Regions from separate parts of the Streptococcus parasanguinis ATCC 15912 genome, predicted to be linked through region 4. Evidence: predicted binding sites of a transcription regulator. Region 4 holds the regulator's gene; each other region holds the start of a gene.
The links. Region 4 encodes Rex, which represses fermentation and respiration genes when NADH is low (regulators of the CRP and FNR family bind a similar motif). Its sites were predicted from a motif close to TTGTGAANTANTTCACAA; they were not measured.
Positions count from the first base shown of each region.

Region 1 (5,218 bases), 960 kb from region 4:
ATTCGTAAACGTGCCTTCAAGTTCCCATTGCTTGGTAAGAAGACCAAATTTATCGCTATCCCAACAACATCTGGTACAGGATCTGAAGTAACGCCATTTGCCGTTATCTCTGATAAAGCAAACAACCGTAAATACCCAATCGCAGACTACTCATTGACGCCAACCGTTGCCATCGTAGACCCTGCCTTGGTATTGACAGTTCCTGGATTTGTAGCTGCTGATACTGGTATGGACGTATTGACTCACGCGACTGAAGCTTACGTATCACAAATGGCAAGTGACTACACTGATGGTCTTGCTCTTCAAGCTATTAAACTTGTCTTTGAAAACTTGGAAAGCTCAGTCAAGAATGCGGACTTCCATTCACGTGAAAAGATGCACAATGCGTCAACGATCGCAGGTATGGCCTTCGCCAATGCCTTCCTCGGTATTTCTCACTCAATGGCCCACAAGATCGGTGCGCAATTCCACACCATCCACGGACGGACCAATGCGATCTTGCTTCCATACGTTATCCGCTACAACGGTACACGCCCAGCCAAGACAGCTACATGGCCTAAGTACAACTACTACCGTGCAGATGAAAAATACCAAGATATCGCTCGTATGCTAGGACTTCCATGTTCTACTCCAGAAGAAGCCGTTGAAGCTTACGCAAAAGCTGTATACGAACTCGGTGAACGCTGTGGTATCGAAATGAACTTCAAAGCACAAGGAATCGATGAAAAAGAATGGAAGAAACATTCTCGTGAATTGGCCTTCCTTGCTTACGAAGATCAATGTTCACCAGCTAACCCACGTCTTCCAATGGTAGACCATATGCAAGAAATCATCGAAGATGCTTACTATGGTTACAAGGAACGCCCAGGACGTCGTAAATAAGACGCTAACGAACTATTGATGTTTATCAGCTACCCCTACTCTTTCGAGTGGGGGATTTTTGATGGGATTTTCAAATTTTATGCTGACTATGGAAATTGTAAAATCGACTTTATCTTGGCAATTTAGGGTTGGAATTCTCTTTCTTTCATAGAAAATTAGACTTTTTTTAATAATCTGTGCTATTTTTATAGCATTGCGAGCTAATTTATGTTACCCTATAATGTGTGAATCTGCTTGTAGTTGAAGGGTTATGATAGCTTTTCAGTTATAGGAAACAAATAATAAGGAACTTAGAAAGGAGGCCATCTCATATGGAGTTAGAAGGTGAAGTGCAAGGAAGACAAGATCAGGCACAGAAAATTATTGACATACCCCAAAGAGATCAGGAAACTTCCACTTCAGAAAATCAGCCATCATCTGCTTCGGTGGTCTCCATGTATGGGCAGGAAAGGCCTGGTCAAGGTAGTGGGCAATCGTCCAGCATTTCTAGCCTCCATCAGCAACTAGCGAGTGCGTCTGGGACCCAGACCATTCAATTGCGGGAGAAATTAGTGCTGGCAGTAGCGCAGAATGCTTCAGCGCAAGCCACTGTGTTTGAGGCAGAGGTCAAGGATAAACTGGAAGAGGCCAAGGAGATGGTTTCCCATAAAGTTGCTGAGGTGTCTCAAATGGCCCACAGTATGGCTCAATTTTTAACAGACACAGAAGTGGAGCAACTATTAGGGGAGTTCTCCATGGATACTTGTTGGGACCAAGCAGTAGAGGAGGAGAACCTCGCCCAAGCAAAGGCCTACTCTACTCGCTTGTCAGATTTGGCGGGTCAGTTGGAGGCTGCATCAGCTCAATTGGTGGACTTGGACAAGGGACAAGCGACGGCCTTTGATTTTTCATAAGTAGGAGAAAAAGATGTTAGAGATCCTGGGAGAGGACAGAGAACGAATTGAGGAGCTCCATCGAGAGATTAAAAAGGAGCAAGAGCGGATTGCGATCAGAAGTTTGATTGCAACGCAAAAAGCCTTGATGATGTTGGAAGGGATGAGTTTGCAGGTAACCTTGGGCGGTCAATCTGAAAAGATGCGCTCTTTTGCTACAACGACCCTGGTTAGTGATTTGAAAGATGGATTTACAGGAGGAGCAGCGGACGCGGTAGAAACAGCACTGAAATCAGTGAAGAAGCCGATTTTATTGAGTCCGATTAAAGGAGGTATGTGATGTACCATTCAGGAAATAGTGAATTGGAACAACTAGAAGATCGACATTACCGCTTCAATCAAAAGCTTAGTGAGCTGGAGTGGGATTATGCGGATATGCGTATGGATGTTCGCCAACATACAGAAAATTTAGTGGACTGGCTGAGTGCCCTACATTTTCAAGCCCCAAGTGCGGAGGCTCAAAGTGGCTTGGAGCGTTTATTTGCCTTGCAAGAAGAGTTTGAGGCAGAACTCAAGCGCTATGAAGAGCGCTTAGAAGAAGAGCGTGAGCGCGAACAGCAAGAGTACTACAAGCAGCGTCAACAATTAGAACAAGGTGATTGAAACATTCCTCTGGTAGAGATAAGAGGAATGTTTTTGTTTGCTCAAAAAACTTTTTAAAATATGCTCATAAATTCTTGTAAGCGTTTGCTTAGTATGTTATAATATTCACAAATAAACGAAAATAAAATGGTTTTATCAAACCAACAAAGAAAAGGAGTCTCTTATGAAAGCTGCAACCTATGTATCTGCAGGCAATCTGCAACTGCTGGATCAACCAAAACCAGTGATCAAAAATCCAACGGATGCCATTGTGCGTGTCTTGAAGACAACCATCTGTGGGACAGACCTCCACATCCTAGGAGGAGATGTGCCAGCTTGTAAGGAAGGCACAATTTTAGGCCACGAAGGAATCGGGATCGTCGAAGAAGTCGGTGATGCGGTTACGAACTTCAAGGTGGGCGACAAGGTCATTATCTCTTGTGTCACAGCTTGTAACACCTGCTACTACTGTAAACGTAGTCTGCCTTCTCACTGTGAAGATGGTGGTTGGATTTTGGGTCACTTAATCAATGGGACCCAAGCAGAGTATGTCCACATTCCACATGCTGATGGTAGTCTTTATCATGCGCCTGAAACTGTGGATGACGAAGCTTTGGTCATGCTCTCAGATATTCTCCCAACGTCTTATGAAATTGGGGTGCTTCCATCTCATGTAAAACCAGGCGATAATGTCTGTATCGTTGGAGCTGGTCCAATCGGCCTTGCGGCTCTCTTGACCGTTCAGTTCTTCTCACCTGCTACGATTATCATGGTAGACTTGTCTGAATCTCGTCTTGAAGCAGCCAAGAAATTTGGGGCAACTCACACCATCTGCTCAAGTGATATCGCTGAAATCAAGGCCTTTATCAATGAAGTGACCGAAGGTCGTGGTGTCGATATCTCCATGGAATGTGTGGGCTATCCTGCTACTTTTGATGTCTGCCAAAACGTCATCTCTGTCGGTGGTCATATTGCCAATGTCGGTGTCCACGGAAAACCAGTTAGCTTCAATTTGGACGATTTGTGGATCAAGAACATTACCCTTAACACCGGTCTTGTCAATGCCAATACCACTGAAATGTTGCTCAATGTCTTGAAATCAGGTAAGATTGATGCGACTAAGCTCATCACCCACCACTTCAAACTCTCAGAAGTTGAAAAAGCCTATGATGTCTTTAAACATGCGGGTGAAAACCATGCACTCAAGGTGATTATCGAAAACGATATCAGTGAATGAAGTGGCAACTAATGTTTGTTCATAGTTTTTTTAGACGGACCAGAGATATTCTGGTCCTATTTTCAATCCCAAATAGCAGATGATTCCTTGCAAAATAAATTCATTATCTTATAATAGAAGTGCAGAAAACGATTACATAAAGAGAAAGGTGTGATCTTATGAAACGGTTTTGTTATCATCGTGAATTCTGGATGGACTTCCATTTCTGGATCTTAGTCTTGCTTTTAGCGGCTGTAGCTTTGACGATGCGAGCTCCGCTTTCGGTAGTTAGCCTAGCTTATCTTGCTTTTGTTGGGATTTTGATCCTTCTTCAGGTCTTTCAACCACCTGTATCGACACGTCAGTATCCAGAAGGTAGCTACCATTTCAATTGGACCTTCTATCGTGATACCCGACTGTATATCGATCTCTTTTTACTAGCAGGTCTCTTGGCAGGCCCAATTGCTTCATCGGATATGGTCTATTGGATCTTGCTTGGAGCCGTCGTCGGCTCTATCGGCTTTGTATTTGTCGTAAAGGAAAAAGCAACTCAAAAGATGGCCTAGGGAATCATCATGTCCTAGATCCCTGAAACTAGTTTCAGGGATCTTTTTATTTTTTCTAAAATGTGAAACTATAATCCAATTACACGATTAACATTGTAAGCGCTTCAAAAATAGATTATAATCATTTTACAAGTACTCGAGTTGCCTTATTATCAAAGGAGAAGGAGTTATGTCAAAGATTACAAAAGATGAACTGATTGAACAAATCAAAGATGGCATCATTGTTTCTTGTCAAGCCCTCCCTCATGAACCGCTCTATACAGAAGCAGGAGGAGTCATTCCTCTCTTGGTCAAAGCGGCTGAGCAGGGTGGAGCTGTCGGAATCCGAGCCAATAGTGTCCGGGATATCAAGGAAATCAAGGAAGTGACCAAGTTGCCGATCATTGGGATTATCAAACGCGATTACCCACCTGAAGAACCCTTTATCACGGCTACTATGAAAGAAGTCGATGAGTTGGCAGCTTTGGATATCGCGGTCATTGCGCTTGATTGTACTAAACGTCCGCGTCATGATGGGTTTTTGATTAGTGACTTTATCCATCAAGTCAAAGAGAAATATCCAGACCAACTCTTGATGGCTGATATCTCTACTCTGGAAGAAGGATTGACAGCTGTCGAAGCGGGAGTGGACTTTGTCGGAACGACCCTTTCGGGCTATACGGACTACAGTCCAAAGGTTGATGGTCCAGATTTTGAACTGATCCATCGCCTCTGCCAAGCAGGAGTGGATGTCATCGCAGAAGGTAAGATCCACTATCCGGATCAGGCCAAGAAAATCCATGATCTCGGGGTTCGCGGCATCGTTGTAGGTGGTGCCATTACCCGACCAAAAGAGATTACAGAGCGCTTCGTCGCGGCCTTAAATTGAGAAAACAAAACAGTAGATTGAAGGAGGAGGAGACCGAATAGAGAGTAGTCGAATCTGAAACAAGAACAAGAATAGGCGTCCTCATTGAGGATAACCCCCTGTAAGAGTAATCTTACCGCAATTGTGAGGAGAAATCACATGAAAATGAAAAAAGTATTGTGCTCGTTGGTAG
Region 1 is NC_015678.1:1,652,049-1,657,266, forward strand. Features, by position in the region: gene adhE (bifunctional acetaldehyde-CoA/alcohol dehydrogenase) at 1-882, shown strand, start outside; gene HMPREF0833_RS07615 (hypothetical protein) at 1,194-1,775, shown strand; gene HMPREF0833_RS07620 (hypothetical protein) at 1,789-2,094, shown strand; gene HMPREF0833_RS07625 (hypothetical protein) at 2,094-2,417, shown strand; gene HMPREF0833_RS07630 (zinc-dependent alcohol dehydrogenase family protein) at 2,581-3,633, shown strand; gene HMPREF0833_RS07635 (hypothetical protein) at 3,792-4,178, shown strand; gene HMPREF0833_RS07640 (N-acetylmannosamine-6-phosphate 2-epimerase) at 4,348-5,046, shown strand; gene HMPREF0833_RS07645 (extracellular solute-binding protein) at 5,185-5,218, shown strand, end outside.
Region 1: HMPREF0833_RS07630 (zinc-dependent alcohol dehydrogenase family protein) is a predicted target of Rex. The motif match lies at 2,511-2,528, and genes of this name have one in related genera.

Region 2 (5,218 bases), 590 kb from region 4:
GTCCCACTCTCTTTTTGTTTGCATTGACAAAAATGGCGAAATGGCATATGATAATCGTGTAAGGTTTCCCAATAGGAGGTGTTCAGATGGACTTTCGTTTAGATCAAAGTTTAGTAGCTCTTGGTATTGATACGGTTGTGGTCGGAATTGCTAGAAATGTGGACCCCCAAGCAGTTTTACCCCCTTCTTTTCTTGAAAAGAAGAAAGAGCTTGAACAATGGGCGCTCCAGTGTCAGACAGAAGAAGTAGTGGCATCTCCTGTCATCAAAGGGTATACAGACCTCTTGCAAAAAGTAGGGCGTAGCATCAAGAAAAATCCACCAACAGTCCTAGCTCTTATCCGAAACATCCAGCATCGAGGAGCTCTTCCTCAGATCAATAGCATCATCGATATCTATAATGTCGAATCTCTGAAGTCTTTTCTCGCGATCGGAGGACATGACCTAGATAAGATTGAGGGACAGATTGAATTTACAGTGAGTCAAAGAGACGATCTTTTCCTCCCTATCCTTTCTAGTGAAAAACATGTCGCACCGACAGATCCTGTCTATCGGGATCAAAAAGGAGTTTTGGCTTGGTTGGATGTACGCGATAGTGACCATTACAAATTTGAGGAGACTACGCAAAACGCCCTCTTTGTCATTCAAGGAAATACCGAGACATCAGTCGAGATGCGTTTAGAAGCACTGGAGCGAATCCGCAAGGACCTTGCTCTTTGCATGTCTCAGCTTCAATTTGAGAAATTTCTCGTCACACAAAATGGAGTGGAAAAGGTCTCGTAAACAGCGAAAATCATTTTCATGAAATTTTCAATTTGACAAAGTAGACCATTTGCGGTAAGATATTGTTCGGGCACCTCATTTTGAGGTCGGAGCTCCCTAAGGATTAGGGAGCTATTTTTGTTTTTTCTGCAAAGAGGAATGGCCTCTACAACATTAGAAGAAGAGGAAAGCACATGTCAACAAAATATATTTTTGTCACGGGTGGTGTCGTATCATCCATCGGAAAAGGAATTGTCGCAGCAAGTCTTGGTCGCTTGCTCAAAAATCGTGGATTGAAAGTGACGATCCAAAAGTTTGACCCTTATATCAATATCGACCCAGGGACGATGAGTCCTTACCAACACGGGGAAGTATTTGTCACAGACGATGGTGCAGAGACAGACTTGGACCTTGGTCACTATGAACGCTTCATTGATATCAATCTGAATAAGTACTCAAATGTGACAACAGGGAAAATTTATAGCGAAGTTCTTCGCAAAGAACGTCGCGGAGAATACTTGGGCGCGACTGTACAGGTTATTCCTCATATTACAGATGCCTTGAAAGAAAAGATCAAACGAGCAGCGACAACGACGGATTCTGATGTCATCATCACAGAAGTCGGGGGAACAGTTGGAGACATTGAGTCCCTTCCATTCCTTGAAGCTCTTCGTCAAATGAAGGCAGATGTTGGTGCTGAAAACGTTATGTACATCCACACCACCCTTCTTCCTTACTTGAAAGCTGCGGGAGAAATGAAAACCAAGCCGACCCAACACTCTGTGAAAGAATTACGTGGTCTTGGGATTCAACCAAATATGTTGGTCATCCGTACAGAAAAACCAGCTGGTCAAGGAATTAAGAACAAGTTGGCTCAATTCTGTGATGTCGCACCAGAAGCTGTCATCGAATCACTGGATGTGGACCATTTGTACCAAATCCCATTGAACTTGCAAGCACAAAATATGGACCAAATCGTTTGTGACCATTTGAAATTGGATGTTCCTGCAGCAGATATGACAGAATGGTCTGCGATGGTCGACAAGGTCATGAACCTCAAGAAGCAGGTCAAGATTTCCTTGGTTGGAAAATACGTAGAATTGCAAGATGCCTACATTTCTGTCGTTGAGGCCTTGAAGCACTCAGGTTATGCCAACGATGCAGAAGTCAAGATTAATTGGGTCAATGCCAATGATGTGACAGCTGAAAATGTGGCAGAACTCCTTGGAGATGCGGATGGGATCATCGTCCCAGGTGGTTTTGGCCAACGGGGAACAGAAGGAAAAATTCAAGCCATCAAGTATGCGCGTGAACAGGACGTCCCAATGTTAGGTGTCTGCCTGGGGATGCAGTTAACCTGTATCGAATTTGCCCGTCACGTTTTAGGTTTGGAAGGGGCCAATTCATCCGAATTGGATCCAGAAACCAAGTATCCAATTATCGATATCATGCGAGACCAAATCGATGTGGAAGACATGGGAGGAACGCTCCGTCTCGGTCTTTACCCATCTAAACTCAAACGAGGCTCAAAAGCAGCCGCTGCCTATGACAATCAAGAAGTGGTACAACGTCGCCACCGTCACCGTTATGAGTTTAACAATGCTTTCCGTGAACAGTTCGAAGAAGCAGGATTTGTCTTCTCAGGTGTTTCACCAGACAATCGTTTGGTCGAAATCGTTGAAATCCCAGAAAACAAATTCTTTGTCGCTTGCCAATACCACCCAGAATTGTCAAGCCGTCCAAACCGTCCAGAAGGACTTTACACAGCCTTTATCACAGCGGCAGTTGAAAACCACGATAGCAAATAAAAATCAAGGGAGCAGGTCGAAGGACCTGTTCCCTTTTTGTGAGAAAATGACAAACTTTGAAAAAAGTTTGAAAAAATTCTTGACAAAAAAGTCGTTGATTGATATACTAGTAAAGTACTCAATCGCGGGGATGGCGGAATTGGCAGACGCGCAGGACTAAGGATCCTGTGACCGCTTTAGGTCGTGAGGGTTCAAGTCCCTCTCTCCGCATCGGATCAAGATAGCTTCGGCTATCTTTTTTTATTTCTAAAATTATTTTAGTAGAATAGAAGGAAAGTGAAATGAGCTATAAGAGTGTTTGCATATCCTTATTTTGATATTACAGAGGTATTGAAATCTCCGAAAAGAGGGAATCCTCCTCATTTATCTTAAGAAAGTGCTTAAAGATACAGGAAAAACTAGCAATTTCATCTAAAAAGTGATAAAATAAACAATGTAAGTGGGATTAGCCCCACAAAAATATATAGGAGGCCTATGACTAATGGCAATCGTTTCAGCAGAAAAATTTGTCCAAGCAGCTCGTGACAATGGTTATGCAGTTGGTGGATTTAACACAAACAACCTTGAGTGGACTCAAGCTATCTTGCGTGCAGCAGAAGCTAAGAAAGCTCCAGTACTTATCCAAACTTCTATGGGTGCTGCTAAATACATGGGTGGTTACAAAGTATGTAAAGCCCTTATTGAAAACCTTGTAGAATCAATGGGGATCACTGTACCAGTTGCTATTCACCTTGACCATGGTCACTACGACGATGCTCTTGAATGTATCGAAGCTGGTTACACTTCAATCATGTTTGACGGTTCACACCTTCCAGTTGAAGAAAATCTTAAATTGGCGAAAGATGTCGTTGAAAAAGCTCATGCTAAAGGTATCTCAGTAGAAGCTGAAGTTGGTACTATTGGTGGTGAAGAAGACGGTATCATCGGTGACGGTGAATTGGCACCAATCGAAGACGCTAAAGCAATGGTTGCTACAGGAATCGACTTCTTGGCTGCAGGTATCGGTAACATCCACGGTCCTTACCCAGCAAACTGGAAAGGTCTTCACCTTGACCACTTGCAAAAATTGACTGAAGCTGTTCCAGGATTCCCAATCGTATTGCACGGTGGATCAGGTATCCCTGATGATCAAATCCAAGCAGCTATCAAACTTGGTGTTGCAAAAGTTAACGTTAACACTGAATGCCAAATCGCATTTGCAAATGCTACTCGTCAATTCGTACGTGAATACGATGCAAACGAAGCAGAATACGACAAGAAGAAACTCTTCGACCCACGTAAATTCTTGAAACCAGGTTTCGAAGCAATTACTGCAGCTGTTGAAGAACGTATCGACGTATTCGGTTCAGAAGGCAAAGCTTAATTAAAAACAGGAAAGCAAGGTCCCATGTGGATCTTGTTTTTTTGTATGGGAAAGGTTGCTTCCAGGGGTTAATTTTTGTACAATATGCCTATGAAAAAATTCAAACTGTGGAGCTGGATCGTTTGTGGCTTTCTCCTGCTCTTTTTAGGTGCTACATTTGTTTTTCATCAATTCAGTTTACGAAATGAAAGTGAGCTTCTCACACCTATTGGTAAACAAGTTACAGTCAATGGACATCGAATGAATATCTCTGTTAAAGGAGAAGGGCCTCAAACAATCGTTTTTCTTTCTGGTGCAGGTATCGCCTCTCCTATCCTAGACTTTAAGAATCTATCAGATCCCCTATCCAAAAAATACAAGGTTGTTGTCGTGGAGCGAGCAGGATATGGTTTTAGCCAAGATAGTGATCGTTCAAGAGATGTGATGGAGGTCCTTTCTGAGACGCGTCAAGCTTTGGCGCAAGCTCATGTTTCAGGTCCTTATGTGATTATTTCGCATTCTATGGCTAGTTTAGAGAGTCTTGCTTGGCAAGAGAAATATCCAAATGAAGTGAAGGCTTTGATTGGCCTAGATTGGGCTCTGCCGGAGAGTTATGAGGATTTAAAGGATAATCAGGCCTTGCTTACTGTGGCTTATTGGAGCAGTAAGATTGGCTTATTACGCTATTTCCCTGAGTCCTTTTATATAAAAAATCCAACTCTGACTGAAACTGAACGACAACAATATAAATTACTAGCATATAAGCAGTTGATGTCACAAGCCATGCTTCATGAATCCCGTTTGGCAAAGGAAAATGCCAAGAAAGTTCCATCTAGCATTAATCCGAAAATTCCAGCCTTACTCCTGGTTTCTAACGGTGAAGGCACGACCTTTAGCCAATCAGAGTGGCAACGTTATGCAGAGAGATTTGCAAGCGACCAGTCTAATGTTCAAGTCGACTATATGGATGCGCCTCACGACCTCTATCATTATCAAAGCGATGCTATTGTTTCTCGCATTAAAGAATTTTTAGAGAATAATTGAGGGCTTAAAAATCCATTGAGACTGATGATAATAATTGAAAGGTAATGACTTATGAATAATTCTTATATTTTACTTAGACATGCTCATTCAAGATTTTCAAGTGATGATTTTAATAGAACTTTGTCAGAAAAAGGATTTTCATCTCTTAATCAGTTAGATTTTTTGAATTCTTTTAATATTGGTTATTATTTTTCTAGTCCTTATAAACGAGCATTTGAAACGATTAATAGCTCGCCAATTCAATTTGATAAAATAGTTCTTGA
Region 2 is NC_015678.1:2,013,407-2,018,624, forward strand. Features, by position in the region: gene HMPREF0833_RS09450 (B3/B4 domain-containing protein) at 87-782, shown strand; gene HMPREF0833_RS09455 (CTP synthase) at 956-2,569, shown strand; tRNA gene HMPREF0833_RS09460 (tRNA-Leu) at 2,694-2,779, shown strand; gene HMPREF0833_RS09465 (class II fructose-bisphosphate aldolase) at 3,051-3,932, shown strand; gene HMPREF0833_RS09470 (alpha/beta fold hydrolase) at 4,017-4,955, shown strand; gene HMPREF0833_RS09475 (histidine phosphatase family protein) at 5,007-5,218, shown strand, end outside.
Region 2: HMPREF0833_RS09465 (class II fructose-bisphosphate aldolase) is a predicted target of Rex. The motif match lies at 2,986-3,003, and genes of this name have one in related genera.

Region 3 (5,218 bases), 140 kb from region 4:
ATGAATGTGTAGAGTTAGCACAAGAAATTATTCGTGAGGAGCTAGCAGAAGAAGTTCTTGCAGACCTTAGTGAAGTTCCAAAACCAATCGAATTGCTCAATATCTTGAACCACTATGTGATCGGTCAAGATCGTGCCAAACGTGCCCTTGCTGTAGCAGTATACAACCACTACAAACGCATTAACTTCCACGATACGCGCGAAGATGAGACAGATGTTGAATTACAAAAATCAAACATCCTCATGATTGGACCGACTGGTTCAGGTAAGACTTTCTTGGCCCAGACCTTAGCACGTAGCTTGAATGTCCCATTTGCTATTGCCGATGCAACAGCCTTGACAGAAGCTGGTTATGTGGGAGAAGACGTTGAAAACATTCTCTTGAAACTTCTTCAAGCAGCTGATTTCAACATCGAGCGTGCAGAACGAGGCATTATCTACGTCGATGAAATTGATAAGATTGCTAAGAAAAGTGAAAATGTCTCTATCACACGTGACGTTTCTGGTGAAGGGGTGCAACAAGCCCTCTTGAAGATCATCGAAGGAACCGTCGCTAGTGTCCCACCTCAAGGTGGACGCAAACACCCGCAACAAGAGATGATCCAAGTGGATACCAAGAACATCCTCTTTATCGTAGGTGGAGCTTTTGACGGGATCGAAGAAATTGTTAAACAACGTCTTGGTGAAAAAGTCATCGGTTTCGGTAAGAACAATAAAGCTATTGATGAATCAAGCTCTTACATGCAAGAAATCGTTGCAGAAGATATTCAAAAATTCGGGATTATCCCAGAATTGATCGGACGTCTTCCAGTCTTTGCAGCTCTTGAGCAATTGACAGTTGACGATCTTGTCCGTATTCTAAAAGAGCCACGCAATGCCTTGGTAAAACAATACCAAACCTTGCTCTCTTATGATAACGTTGAATTGGAATTCGATGATGAAGCTCTTCAAGAAATTGCTAATAAGGCCATCGAAAGAAAAACAGGAGCTCGTGGACTTCGTTCGATTATCGAAGAAACGATGATGGATGTCATGTTTGAAATTCCAAGTCAAGAAGATGTCAAACTTGTCCGAATCACAAAAGAAGCTGTAGATGGAACTGAAAAACCAATTCTTGAAACAGCCTAGAAAGATAAAATATGGAAATTAACACACATAATGCGGATATCCTCTTAAGCGCTGCAAATAAGAGTCATTATCCTCAAGATGAGATTCCAGAAGTTGCACTTGCCGGTCGATCCAATGTCGGCAAGTCTTCTTTTATTAATACTCTCTTAAACCGAAAGAACCTGGCCAGAACATCTGGGAAACCAGGAAAAACCCAATTGCTCAATTTCTTCAATATCGATGATAAACTCCGTTTGGTAGACGTACCTGGTTATGGCTATGCACGTGTCTCTAAAAAAGAGCGCGAGAAGTGGGGGCGGATGATTGAAGAATACCTCACTAGTCGTAAGAACTTAAAAGCAGTCGTTAGCCTAGTCGATTTTCGTCATGAACCTTCAGCAGATGATGTCCAGATGTATGAATTCTTAAAATATTATGAGATCCCTGTGATCTTAGTTGCTACTAAAGCAGATAAGATTCCGCGTGGAAAATGGAATAAACACGAATCGATCATCAAGAAAAAACTAGATTTTGATCCAGCTGACACCTTTATCGTTTTCTCTTCTGTAACCCGGGAAGGACTAGAGAAGTCATGGGATGCTATTTTAGAAAACACGTTTTACGAAATAAATTGAAATGACATGAAAATGTCATTTTTATTTTGGATTTATCTCGCAATTGTAATACAAGTGTAATAAAATCTTCCTTGTTTTTGTCGTTTTATATGGTATAATTTATATAAAGATAAAAGATGATAAAAAATTAATTGGAGATAAATTGTATAATGAAAAAGAAAATACGAAATAAGACGAAATTGTTTGGTTTGATTGTTTCGGTATTAGCAGTGGGGACATTTGTAGCTGCTATGAGTGAGCATGTAACGTCAGTTGGTGCAAACGATGGAACTTACCAAACATATTCAGATCCTACAGAAGCTTTTATTTCACAAATTGGAGAATCTGCGCGTCAACTCGGTCAAGAGAATGACCTTTATGCCTCTGTAATGATTGCCCAAGCCATCCTTGAAAGTGGATCAGGTCAGTCGGGCTTATCTTCTTATCCACATTACAATCTCTTTGGTATTAAAGGAAGTTATGATGGTCAATCTGCCGTAATGCAAACGTGGGAAGATGATGGTGCAGGAAATGCTTATACAATTAATGACGCATTCCGTTCTTATCCGTCTTATTATGAATCATTGCAAGACTATGTAGCTGTTTTGAAACAAGGACATTTTGCAGGGGCTTGGAAAAGCAACACATCTAGTTACCAAGATGCAACAGCAGCTTTGACTGGTGTTTATGCTACCGATACAAGTTACTACGCAAAACTCAACCACATCATTGAAACTTATAATTTGACTCAATATGATTCACCAAATGTTCAAGGTGGTATTACAGGTACGGTATACAATCCTTATCGTCAACAGTTCACTTCTCAAGAAATCCTTAATTTGGATATTGCTTGGGCTAATCGTTTGAATTGATACAAAAAAAGCAGACCATGTCTGCTTTTTTTGTAGATGTTATTGATATACAATCGAAATAAATCGAATTTTTGGATTGTCAAAATTTGTATTGCAAACCTTTTCAAAAGCCTCTTTCTATGCTATAATGATTTTATTCACAAACATTTTATAAGGAGATTTTTATGTCTGAATCTAATTTCATTCAAAAAGTAGGAGCTGCTTGTAATAAGAAAGAGGACCTTTATCAGAAGTCCAAAACTCGGTATGCTGTTCGTTCTATTTTTGCTGGAGGTTTTCTTACTTTAAGTACTGCAGTCGGTGCAGTTGCCGCAGACTTGTTGAATACCTTCTTACCTGGATCTGGTCGTTTTCTATTTCCATTCATCTTTGCCTGGGGCTTGGTTTACCTCTTATTCTTAAATGCGGAATTAACCACCTCAAATATGATGTATTTGACGGCGGGAACCTATCTAAAGAAAATTCATTGGAAGAAAGCTTTGGAAATTCTTCTTTATTGTACCTTTTTTAATTTAATTGGTGCTTTAATCGTCGCTTTTCTTTTCAATCAAACAACTGCCTTTGCACATATCGATCCAAAAGGTTTCCTAGCCACGGTAGCAGAAAATAAACTCCAACGAAGCAATCAAGTGGTTTTCTTTGAAGGGGTTATTGCCAATATCTTTGTAAATATTGCTATTCTTTCTTATCTATATTTCAAAGATGAAACAGCCAAGGTGCTCTTAGCCCTTTCTGCTATTTATATGTTTGTCTTTATGACCAATGAACACTTGGCTGCAAACTTTGCTTCTTTCTCATTATTGAGCTTTAATTCAGTTTCTAGTCAATTGCCGCATTTTGAGTTTTTAAATATTTTACGTCATTATAGCGTCACCTTCTTTGCCAACTGGGTAGGAGGAGGAGTCCTAATGGGACTTGCCTATGCTTGGTTGAATAATATCAAGAGTCTCTACAACGATTAAAAAATATAAAAAAAGTTTGCAAAAGTACTTGCATTCTTTTTTTATATGTGATAAACTAATTTATGGTTTGAAAAAACTGCCTAAGACAGTAGGGGAGCACGACTCATAAAGATCCTACCGAGGACAAAACGTATCAATTAAAAGAAGCGTATTGTACTTTCGTGTCTAGGTTTGGGCGCGTTTTTCTTTTGGAAAAATTCCCCAAGCAAAATAATTACGGAGGTGAACACACTAATGAGTGAAGCAATTATTGCTAAAAAAGCGGAACTAGTTGACGTAGTAGCTGAAAAAATGAAAGCTGCTGCATCAATCGTCGTTGTAGATTCTCGCGGTTTGACAGTTGAGCAAGATACAGTTCTCCGTCGCAACCTTCGCGAAAGCGAAGTTGAGTTTAAAGTTATCAAAAACTCAATCTTGCGTCGTGCAGCTGAAAAAGCTGGTCTTGAAGATCTTGCATCTGTATTCGTTGGACCATCTGCAGTAGCATTTTCAAATGAAGATGTTATCGCACCTGCGAAAATTTTGAACGATTTTTCTAAAGACGCTGAAGCACTTGAAATTAAAGGTGGTGCAATCGAAGGCGCTGTCGCATCTAAAGAAGAGATTCTTGCACTTGCAACTCTTCCAAACCGCGAAGGACTTCTTTCTATGCTCCTTTCTGTACTTCAAGCGCCAGTGCGCAACGTTGCTCTTGCAGTCAAAGCGGTTGCAGACAACAAAGAAGACGCAGCTTAATCTTAAGCTACGCAGCGTAGCCTAGCTACAAAAAATAAAAATATATAATTAAAACTTATTTGGAGGAAATAACAATGGCATTGAACATTGAAAACATTATTGCTGAAATTAAAGAAGCTTCAATCCTTGAATTGAACGACCTTGTAAAAGCTATCGAAGAAGAATTTGGTGTAACTGCAGCTGCTCCTGTAGCTGTTGCTGCAGCTGGTGCTGCTGACGCTGGTGCTGCTAAAGATTCATTCGATATCGAATTGACATCTGCAGGCGACAAGAAAGTCGGCGTTATCAAAGTTGTACGTGAAATCACTGGTCTTGGTCTTAAAGAAGCTAAAGAACTTGTTGATGGTGCACCTGGTGTTATCAAAGAAGGTGTTGCTACAGCTGAAGCTGAAGAAATCAAAGCTAAATTGGAAGAAGCTGGAGCTTCAGTTACTCTTAAATAATCGAGTAACGCAAATTGAATGCGAAAGCCTAGTATATTAAGGTTAAGAATTGCTTAAGGTGATTTAAATCTTAAATAGGGGAGTTATTCCCCACCAAATCCCCGCCAAGTTAGATCTTGGCGGGGATTTTTTCTACAACAAAATAGGATCCATAATTCCTATGTTAGTTTTAGCCTAAATAGAAATTATAGAGCCTATTTATCTAAATCTAATCATCACATTCAACTGGTGCATATGCCCACCAGACCCATGCCATCGAAGCTTTTGGTAACCCAAGGAGAATACGATGTGACTAAGAAGTTGTCTATGGGAGCAATCGAGTTGATCAAAGAATACTTGCCTCGTGCGGTTGAAAATGGTCAGGATATCGAAGCACGTGAAGCCATGGTGAATGCTATTTTCCTTGGAGGTATGAGCTTTAACAATGCTGGTTTGGGTTATGTACACTCAATGGCTCATCAGTTAGGGGCTGTTTATAATTTGCCA
Region 3 is NC_015678.1:593,521-598,738, reverse strand. Features, by position in the region: gene clpX (ATP-dependent Clp protease ATP-binding subunit ClpX) at 1-1,127, shown strand, start outside; gene yihA (ribosome biogenesis GTP-binding protein YihA/YsxC) at 1,139-1,741, shown strand; gene HMPREF0833_RS02915 (glucosaminidase domain-containing protein) at 1,891-2,592, shown strand; gene HMPREF0833_RS02910 (formate/nitrite transporter family protein) at 2,757-3,554, shown strand; ribosomal protein L10 leader region at 3,616-3,750, shown strand; gene rplJ (50S ribosomal protein L10) at 3,789-4,289, shown strand; gene rplL (50S ribosomal protein L7/L12) at 4,364-4,732, shown strand; partial or broken gene HMPREF0833_RS02895 (alcohol dehydrogenase) at 4,978-5,218, shown strand, end outside.
Region 3: HMPREF0833_RS02910 (formate/nitrite transporter family protein) is a predicted target of Rex. The motif match lies at 2,718-2,735, and genes of this name have one in related genera.

Region 4 (5,218 bases):
AAAAAAGAAAAAGAGTTTACGCAATACTCTTATCAACATCGTTGCAACACTTTTGATTATTCTCTCGCTTCTCTTAATTTTCAATGCTCCGATCCGTAATATGATTATGGTTTGGCATACCAACCAATACCAGGTTATCAAGGTCGATAAAAAAACCATTGACAAGAATAAAGAAGTGAAGACGAGCTTTGATTTCCAACATGTCCAGTCACTCTCGACGGAAGCCGTCATCAATGCCCAATGGCAAGCTCAAAAGCTACCAGTAATTGGGGGAATTTCGATTCCTGAATTAAACATGAACCTTCCGATCTTTAAGGGGCTTGAAAATGTTGCCCTCTACTACGGAGCAGGGACCATGAAGGAAAACCAAGTCATGGGGCAAGGCAATTATTCTCTTGCCAGTCACCACGTATTTGGCCTAACTGGAGCAAATGCCATGTTATTCTCACCTTTAGAGAAAGCCAAGGCGGGAATGAAGATCTACATCACGGACAAAGAAAAAATCTATACTTATGTCATCTCGTCAGTTGAGACAGTGACTCCAGATCGTGTAGATGTTATACAAGATCGTGAAGGCGTTAATGAGATCACCTTGGTGACCTGTGAGGATGCTGCAGCGACTTACCGAACGATTGTAAAAGGAAATTTGGAAACATCTGTTGACTATGACAAGGCTCCCAAAGACATCCTGGACTCATTCAGTAAGTCTTATAATCAAATGCAACTTTAAGAAAATAAAGCCCAAGGCAGAGATGCCGGGGCTTTTTCTATGTAGGAAGCGAAGCTAGGAGAAATTCTTGTAAAATTGTAAGAGATTGGTAATATAATGTAAGGAACTTGTCATAATATTGAGGGAAAATCAGTATATAATAGATGAGAAAGAGTATGATAAGGAGGTAGAATAGTGACGAAAGAGCGAATTTATCATCTCTTGCATCATTTCTACAATCTCTTAGTAAATGATTTTCCACGAAATGGTTTAATTACGAAAGGAATTTACGAAGTAGAGCAAGTCTACCAAGCTTTAGAGGCCATTCCTCAGAGTCAGGAGTACTTGATCCGCTGTGAAATTCAACAGTTTTTAAAGGAGCTTGAACAAGTTCAAACAGGTTACCAGATCCGCTTTAATAAAGATGAAGTCTTAGTGTTAGATGATTTGAAGCAAGAAATCGCCTATAAATAATGAAAGGTCGTCATTTTCTCCATTTATTACGAATTAATAAGTGAGGAGGAAATTATGTACGACATATCATTTATTGAACCATCTTTGCTTCCTAGGGAACGCCTGGTTTCTGAAGGAGTGGATAAGCTGAGTCATCAAGAATTATTATCCATTCTCTTACGGACAGGCAATAAGCAAAAAAGCGTTTATGAGATTGCACAAGGTCTTTTGAGCTCGGTTAATAGTTTAAAGGAGTTAAGTCAATTAACTCTAGAGGAGCTACAGGAAATCTCTGGCATTGGCCGAGTGAAGGCCATCGAACTTCAGGCTGTGATTGAGTTTGGACGAAGGATTCATAAAGATGAATTAATGAGTTCTGAACAGATCATGAGCAGCCAGAAATTGGCCCATAAAATTCAACAGGAAATCGGCCATAAGAAACAGGAGCACCTAGTTGCCCTCTATTTAAATACGCAGAATATAATTATTCATCAACAGACCATTTTTATTGGAACCGTGAATCGAAGTATTGCGGAGCCACGTGAAATCCTGCATTATGCACTAAAACACATGGCAACCTCTATCATCTTGGCGCACAATCATCCATCTGGTGCCGTGTTTCCCAGTAAAAATGATGATGAAGTAACTCATCGAGTCTTAGAGGCCTGTGAAGTGATGGGCTTAACCCTATTAGATCACTTGATTGTATCTGAAGAAAACTACTATAGTTACCGTGAAGAAACCGATTATTTGGTATAAAAAAGAGAGTGGGACAGAAATCGGTAATTCGTTAGAATTCGATTTCGTCGTCCCACCTCCGCACAGTTGAGTAGGGCTGTAAAAGCTGATGAAATCAGCGTAGTAGAGCCCACTCAACCACTGCGTCTTGCTCGACAATCCAAAAATAATTGAGAGGCTAGGACTTTTGTCCCAGCCTCTTTTTCTTGTTAAAGTATAAGTCTTTATTCTTCGTTTTTTCGCATGAAATAAAGGAGTGTTTGCAATTCACTGGTGAGATCGACATATTGGACGACGACATCTTTAGGGACTGTCAGATGCACTGGTGAGAAGCTGAGAATTCCCTTGACATCAGCGTCTACCAAAAGGCTAGCCACTTCTTGAGCCTTGACGCTTGGAACAGTCAGGATTGCTGTTTGAATGCCTTCTTGTTTGAGCTTTTCTTTAATAGAGGAAATACCGTAAATAGGAATTCCGTCCTTACTTTTGGTATTGATCAGTTCATGATCGTCTAGATCAAACGCCATGACAATTTTCATCTTATTGCGTTCATGGAAGCGATAGTTGAGGAGTGCACTTCCCATATTTCCGATCCCAACAATAGCGACATTGGTAATCGCATTATCATTTAAAAGATCCGCAAAGAAGTTCATCAGTTTTTTTACGTCATAACCAAATCCCCGTCTTCCTAATTCACCAAAATAAGAAAAATCTCGGCGAACAGTTGCAGAGTCAATCCCAATTGCATCAGCAATTTGCTTGGAATTGGCGCGCTCTATTTTTTCAGAGTTAAAGCGTTTAAAAATGCGGTAGTAGAGCGATAAGCGTTTTGCTGTTGCGCGTGGAATTGGTGTATTTTTATCATGTTTCACAATATCACAACCTTTCCCTCTTATTGTATAGGAAGATTGTGAAAAAATCAACTATCTAGAGTGGTTTTTCAAAAATATTTTTGTCTAAAGAAAAAGCTGATGGCAATGGAGAGTTCCATCAGCATCAGCTTAGTTTTCAGCTTGTTCTACCTTTTTCAAAAAAGCATAGAGTCCATCGACTCGCCCTGTATAGGGGAGCTTTTCTCCCTTGTATTCAATGGATACGATTGAGTAAGAGTCAGGCAAGGTTACACAGCCTGAAAATGCTAGGATGCAGGTTGCAAGGTCGGTATAAGTAGTCGTTCGTTTTACTTGGTAAGCATCGATATAAGTTAGGGTTACCATATTAGACCTCTGTTTTGTTGAAAATTTCTCTTTCGACAAGACTATCCATTAGGAAATAAAATTTTTGTTGGATAATATCATTTTCTGGATTTTTAAAGATATTAACCAGACGAAGTCCAGACTTGTCTGTAATATTGATTTTAAAACCTGTGAGATCTTTGTTGAAGATAATTTTAAGCAAGAAGCCTTCACCGCTATTTGGAACAGCTTCGAGCAAACGATTTAACTCGTAATTTCCAACTTTTGTAACAGCAAATGTATTGTCACGTAAGGTATATTTTTTTACATTTGGGTGTAGACTATAGGTATATTTGCAGTCTTTCAATGAAACACTTGTTTCAAAAGCCATTTTGTTCTCCTATGATAAAATTTCTTTAAGTTTTGAGAGGAAGTCTCGAACCTCCTCTACGGTATTGAGTTCTGAAAAACTAATTCGAAGGGATTCTTTTAGGCGCGAGCTATCTTTTCCATAGAGTGCCTCTAGGACATGGCTGGGTTGAACTGTACCAGCGGTACAGGCAGAGCCTGTAGAGACAGATATCCCAGCCAGATCCAGTCTCATCAGCAAGACATCATTTTGGACGCCTGGGAAACCAAGATTCCAAACAAATGGAAGATGATCGTCATTCGCATTTACGTAGAAGTCGTAGTCTGCTAAACCATTAACTAGTTCTTGACCGAGTTTTTGAACTTGCTGGAAATTTTCTTCTTGATGAAGTGTGGCTTGCTGTAGCGCAGTCGCCATCCCTACAATTGAAATGAGATTTTCCGTGCTGGCCCTCATCTTATTTTCCTGATCGCCACCATGGATGAGATTATCAAAGTCTGGGACAGCTGCATAAAGGAAGCCGACGCCCTTTGGTCCATGGAATTTGTGGGCAGAAGCACTGAGAAAATCAATTCCCAACTCTTCGGGATAGACAGGGACCTTTCCAATTGCTTGGACAGCATCAACGTGAAAGGCAGCTGGATGATCTTTTAAGAGTTCTCCGATTTCTTTAATCGGTAGAAGATCACCTGTCTCGTTATTGGCAAACATGGTAGAGACAAGAATAGTATCCGGTCTAAGAGCAGCCTTGATATCACTAGCCTGAATGCGTCCATCTCTTGGTTGGACGATCGTAACTTCAAATCCGAACCGTTCTACAAGATATTCGATAGGTTCTAGAACCGCATGGTGTTCCAAAGCGGTCGTAATGATGTGTTTGCCATCTGCTTGGTGTTTCAAGCAGTAGCCTTTTATAACGGTATTATTACTTTCTGATCCACCTGAAGTGAAGAAAATACGATTTGGAAGAGTTTGGAGAGACTGAGCAATCTGCTCGCGAGATTCTCGGAGGAGTTTACTAGCCATCCGCCCATGAGTATGAAGGCTCGATGGATTTCCAAAAGTGGTCTTCATGGTTTCAGACATTTTATCAATGACTTCAGGTAGAAGGGGAGTTGTTGCGGCATTATCAAAATATATCACATTAAGACCTTATTTCTTATGGTAGGCAAATAGAGGACTAACAGGTTTTCTTTCTTGAATGCGAACAATAGCTTCAGCGATCAGTTCGCTAGCTGTCAGATAGTTGATATTTTTAGGTGTTGGCCCATTTGGAGCAACAGAATCGGTTACCAAGATTTCTTTGATCGGAGCTTGGTCTAATAACTCGACAGCTCCTTTCACAAATAAGCCATGGCTTGAAACAGCATAAATTTCAGTAGCTCCTTCGCGTTCGACGATTTTTGAGGCTTCCGAAAAAGTCTTCCCAGTATTGAGGATATCGTCGATTAAAATAGCTTTTTTACCTTTGACATCTCCGATGATATAGCCATAATCACGGTTCGCATCATCTTGTTCGTAATCAATAATCGCGATTGGAGCATCAAGATATTCTGCTAAACTACGAGCTCGTTTGACACCAGAGTTTTTCGGACTCACGACAACGACGTCTGAACCTGTCAAACCTTTGTTAATGTAGTGTTCAGCAAAGAGTGGAATCGTAAAGAGGTTATCTACGGCGATATCAAAGAAACCTTGGACCTGAACAGCGTGGAGATCGAGTGTTACGACACGATCTACCCCAGCTTTGACCAACATGTTTGCTACTAATTT
Region 4 is NC_015678.1:453,887-459,104, forward strand. Features, by position in the region: gene HMPREF0833_RS02255 (class A sortase) at 1-730, shown strand, start outside; gene HMPREF0833_RS02260 (hypothetical protein) at 905-1,183, shown strand; gene radC (RadC family protein) at 1,238-1,921, shown strand; gene HMPREF0833_RS02270 (redox-sensing transcriptional repressor Rex) at 2,125-2,772, opposite strand; gene HMPREF0833_RS02275 (DUF4649 family protein) at 2,902-3,117, opposite strand; gene HMPREF0833_RS02280 (DUF1831 domain-containing protein) at 3,119-3,466, opposite strand; gene HMPREF0833_RS02285 (cysteine desulfurase family protein) at 3,476-4,588, opposite strand; gene HMPREF0833_RS02290 (ribose-phosphate diphosphokinase) at 4,598-5,218, opposite strand, start outside.